2 regions of the Vibrio azureus genome follow, and region 1 is predicted to be linked to the other one. Evidence: predicted binding sites of a transcription regulator. Region 1 holds the regulator's gene; the other holds the start of a gene.
What was found. Region 1 encodes CRP, which controls carbon source genes, mostly activating them, when cyclic AMP is high. Its sites were predicted from a motif close to TGTGANNNNNNTCACA; they were not measured.
Positions count from the first base shown of each region.

Region 2: the regulator CRP is predicted to act here: its motif matches at 1,181-1,196, upstream of BS333_RS10900 (NupC/NupG family nucleoside CNT transporter).

Region 1 covers NZ_CP018616.1:2,804,514-2,806,924, reverse strand. Annotated here, with positions in the region: gene BS333_RS12770 (DUF1338 domain-containing protein) at 1-629, shown strand, start outside; gene crp (cAMP-activated global transcriptional regulator CRP) at 773-1,405, opposite strand; gene BS333_RS12760 (phosphoribulokinase) at 1,646-2,411, opposite strand, start outside.
Region 2 covers NZ_CP018616.1:2,409,208-2,411,618, reverse strand. Annotated here, with positions in the region: gene prfC (peptide chain release factor 3) at 1-82, shown strand, start outside; gene BS333_RS22055 (DUF5363 family protein) at 207-374, shown strand; gene BS333_RS10905 (TatD family hydrolase) at 361-1,140, shown strand; gene BS333_RS10900 (NupC/NupG family nucleoside CNT transporter) at 1,338-2,411, shown strand, end outside.

The sequences.
Region 1 (2,411 bases):
ATGTTGGCTATTTGCCTGGTGGAGATTATGTGTTTGAAAGTAAAAAACTGATTGCAACCCATTTTGAACATCCAGATCCAAAGCAACCAAAGGTGTTTATTAGTGAACTGAAAGTCAATGATTGTTCTGCGCAATTACAAGCCATCGTGCATAAACTGGTTGAACAGGTTGATATCACTCAGTTGACCCAGCCGGAATTTCTCTATGGTGGCCGCTTGTGGGACCTCAGCTATGAAGACTTTAAAACGTTAGCACAGGAAAGTGAATATGCTTCTTGGTTGGCAGCTCACGGCTATGGTGCCAATCATTTCACTGTCAGTGTTAATCAATTAAGTCAGTATCATGAAGTGATGCAAGTAAACGATTATTTACGCCAATCGGGTTTTACTATTAATGAAAGTGGGGGCGAAGTAAAAGGCACGCCAGCTGTCCTTTTAGAACAATCATCAACGATGGCGGATAAAGTCCCAGTGACGTTCATCGAGGGCACTGAGCTGGTTCCGGGTGGTTTTTATGAGTTTGCTAAGCGCTATCCAATGGAAAATGGTAAGTTGTACCCAGGGTTTGTAGCAGCCTCAGCAGATAAAATATTTGAAAGTACCGACAGCAAAGTTCATATGGATAAGTAATTGCTTACTCACTTCGTAGGCTAGGGTGTGAAGGGATAGCAACGAAGGTACCCAGTTGACTTTCAGATGTTTAAGATACAGTAAAAGCCACTAATGAAGTGGCTTTTACTTTATTGCATGTTGATTTAGTACTCGATTATGGATTAACGAGTTCCGTAAACCACGATGGTTTTACCGTGAGCAGAAATCAAGTTTTGCTCTTCTAGCATCTTCAGGATACGACCGACCGTTTCACGAGAACAGCCAACAATTTGGCCGATTTCTTGACGTGTGATCTTGATTTGCATGCCGTCAGGGTGCGTCATCGCATCGGGTTGTTTCGCAAGGTTGAGCAGCGTTTGAGCGATACGACCCGTCACATCTAGGAAAGCAAGGTCACCCACTTTTTGGCTAGTAACCTGAAGGCGTCGTGCCATTTGTGCAGAAAGACGCATCAGAATATCTGGATTGACTTGGATGAGCTGACGGAATTTCTTAAATGAAATCTCAGCCACTTCACAAGGAGACTTAGCTCGAACCCAAGCTGTACGCTCTTGATCTTCTTCAAATAAGCCCAACTCACCAATAAAGTCGCCTTGGTTGAGGTAAGAAAGGATCATTTCTTTGCCTTCTTCGTCTTTAATAAGCACAGCAACGGAACCTTTGACTATGTAGTACAAAGTTTCCGCTTTCTCGCCCGCATGAATTAGCGTGCTTTTTGATGGGTACTTATGAATATGACAGTGTGAAAGAAACCACTCTAATGTTGGATCGGTTTGAGGTTTACCTAGAACCATAATATCTCACTTCCTCTGCAGGGTATGCTTGCGCTGTCCATATTTTAGCTAAGCGTGTCGTTGGCCTACTAGAATAAGAACTCTTTTTCTATGCTGCAAGCTATCTTGTGTCTCTACAGGAAATAGTATCCTTTTTCGAGTTTGATTTCTTGATTTTAATCGCGTCATTCCTGCTATTTTTTACGCAAAATTGTGCACATGATCACGGAGTGAAAAGTAAACACCTAAATAGCCATATTTTTAGCCAATTTTTCCGGTTTCAATCAGCTTCTGTAGGATGGGTCTGACGATTAATTCCATCGCAAAACTCATTTTACCACCGGGGACGACAATGGTGTTATGGCGCGACATAAATGAGCCATCTATCATTGCTAGCAGGTAAGGAAAGTCGACATTTTTAATGCCACGTAAGCGGATTACGACAAAACTTTCATCCAAGCTTGGTATTCCTTTGGCATTTAGTGGATTCGAAGTATCGACAGTGGGGACACGTTGAAAATTAATATGTGTACGAGAAAACTGCGGGGTGATGTAGTTTAGGTAGTCATCCATAGAGCGAACAATGGAATCCATGACGGCTTCTCGTGAATGGCCGCGCTCACGAGTATCGCGAACAAACTTTTGGATCCACTCTAAGTTCACGATAGGGACCATTCCAATCAGAAAGTCGACATGACGAGCTACATTGACTTCGCCATCGACAACACCGCCATGAAGGCCTTCATAGAACATGACATCGCTGTTTTCTGGTAAATCTTGCCAAGGCGTGAAGGTACCTGGCATTTGGTTATAGGGAACGGCTTCATCGAACGTATGGAGGTAGCGGCGCACACTGCCGATTCCTTGTTTGCCATATTGACGAAAGAACTCTTCTAAGCTGGAAAAATCATTGGCTTGCGGACCAAAGTAGCTGATGTGTTTGCCCTGCTCTCGGGCTTTTCTTATTTCAACATCCATTTCGGGACGAGTAAAACGGTGGAAACTATCTCCTTCGACCCAAGCTGGT
Region 2 (2,411 bases), 400 kb from region 1:
CATCGCGCCAACTATGGTTAACCTAAATCTAGCGCAAGAGCGTTTCCCTGATATCGATTTCCGTGCGACTCGTGAGCACTAATCGAATCTAACTCGCTTTACATCGTAAACTAGATCATAAACCGCCGTTAGCTATACACTTATCGCTAACGGCGTTTTTTTATTTGGCGTAACGCGAATTCTATGAGTGAAAAAAAGGGTGTGTAATGAACTGGTTTAAGAAAGGACTCAAACGCTATGACGATTGGTGTAAAGAGATGGGGTTGACGCCTGATCAAAAGCGCAGTTGTGTTCCGTATAAACAAGACCTAGCTCATAAAGGTGTGCCTGCTAATAAAGCAGAGCAAGAGAAAGCAAACAATGAAACTGTTTGATACCCACTGCCATTTTGATTTCGATGTCTTTCAGCAGGATTTTGCTTACCAGGTTGACCTTGCTCGTGAGCAAGGGGTAGAGCGTATTTTGATTCCGTCTATTGGGCCAAGTAACTGGGCTCGTATTCAAGATCTGGCCAATCAATACTCTCAGCTTTATTATGCGCTGGGTTTTCATCCCTATTTTCTAAAACCAGAGTTTGAGCAGTTTGTCCCAGAACTGGAATCGTTACTTTCCTCAACCAACCGACAATGTGTTGCCATAGGAGAGTGTGGTTTGGACTTTGCTATAGATGTGCCTGTCGAGCTTCAAGAGCAGGCACTTGAATTGCAATTCGAACTAGCAAGACAGTTCGATCTGCCGGTTATTTTACACAGCCGAAAGGCGCACAACCGTCTTATCCAAATAGTTAAAGCCGCTAAATTGCCGAAAGGTGGCGTGTTGCATGCTTTTTCAGGCAGCTATCAGCAAGCGATGGAGTGGGTGCGATTAGGTTTTTTTATCGGAGTCGGAGGGACGATTACCTATCCGAGAGCCAATAAAACTCGTACAGCTATTCAAAAACTTTCCTTGAGTTGTTTGGTTTTGGAAACCGACGCACCAGATATGCCATTACTTGGGTATCAAGGGGAGCCCAATCACCCAGAAAAAGCGCGCTTAATTTTTAATGAACTATCCTTATTACGTAATGAAAGTGCGCAATCGATTGCTGAATCGCTGTGGCAAAACAGTCATTCTTTATTTGGGTTAATTAGGTCTAACTAAAAAATAAGTTAGAAGAAGCAGAAAATGTTCCGCTTTTTATTGTGACTTTTATCACAAAATTACATGAATCAATCATGAATGTTATAAGAAACTGTGAGACCCCCATTACTTTAATAGCGAGGCCATGAGTATAATTGCCCCGCTTTTATAGCTCCATTTTATTATACGCCAATAAACTTATAAGGAAGTCATAAACTATGAGCCTGTTTATGAGCCTAGTCGGTATGGTTGTGCTACTTGCTATTGCATTTGCCTTCTCATCTAACCGTAAAGCTATCAACTTTAGAACTGTGGGTGGCGCATTCGCTATCCAATTTGCACTGGGTGCATTTGTTCTTTACGTACCTTGGGGCCGTGATTTATTAAACGGTTTCTCAAATGGTGTTGCTAACGTTATCAACTACGGTAACGATGGCTCATCTTTCCTATTCGGTGGTCTTGTTTCTGACAAGATGTTCGAAGTCTTCGGCGGCGGCGGCTTTATCTTCGCATTCCGCGTTCTTCCGACACTGATCTTTTTCTCAGCACTGATTTCAGTTCTTTACTACATTGGCGTTATGCAGTGGGTTATCAAGATTCTTGGTGGTGCACTACAAAAAACGCTTGGTACTTCTCGTGCGGAATCCATGTCTGCAGCAGCTAACATTTTCGTTGGTCAAACTGAAGCTCCTCTCGTTGTTCGTCCTTTCGTTCCAAACATGACTCAATCTGAGTTATTTGCGGTAATGTGTGGTGGTCTAGCATCTGTAGCGGGTGGTGTACTAGCGGGTTACGCTTCTATGGGTGTACCTCTTGAGTACCTAGTAGCGGCATCATTTATGGCTGCACCAGGTGGTCTACTGTTCGCTAAAATCCTTATTCCTGAAACGGATAAGCCTCTAGAAGACATCAATGAAGCGCTAGAGAGCAGTGCTGACAAACCAACAAACGTTATCGATGCAGCAGCAGGCGGTGCAGCATCTGGTCTACAGTTAGCACTTAACGTAGGCGCGATGCTGATTGCTTTTGTTGGCTTAATCGCTCTTCTTAACGGCATGTTAGGTGGTATCGGCGCTTGGTTCGGTATGCCTGAATTGACTCTAGAGCTTATCCTAGGCTATGCGTTCTCACCACTTGCGTTCCTAATTGGTGTTCCTTGGGACGAAGCTGTGGTTGCTGGTTCATTCATCGGACAAAAAATTGTTGTTAACGAGTTTGTTGCTTACCTGAACTTTGTTCCTTACATTGTTGAAAATGCACAAGTTATTGCAGCGACTGGTGAAGTAATGTCT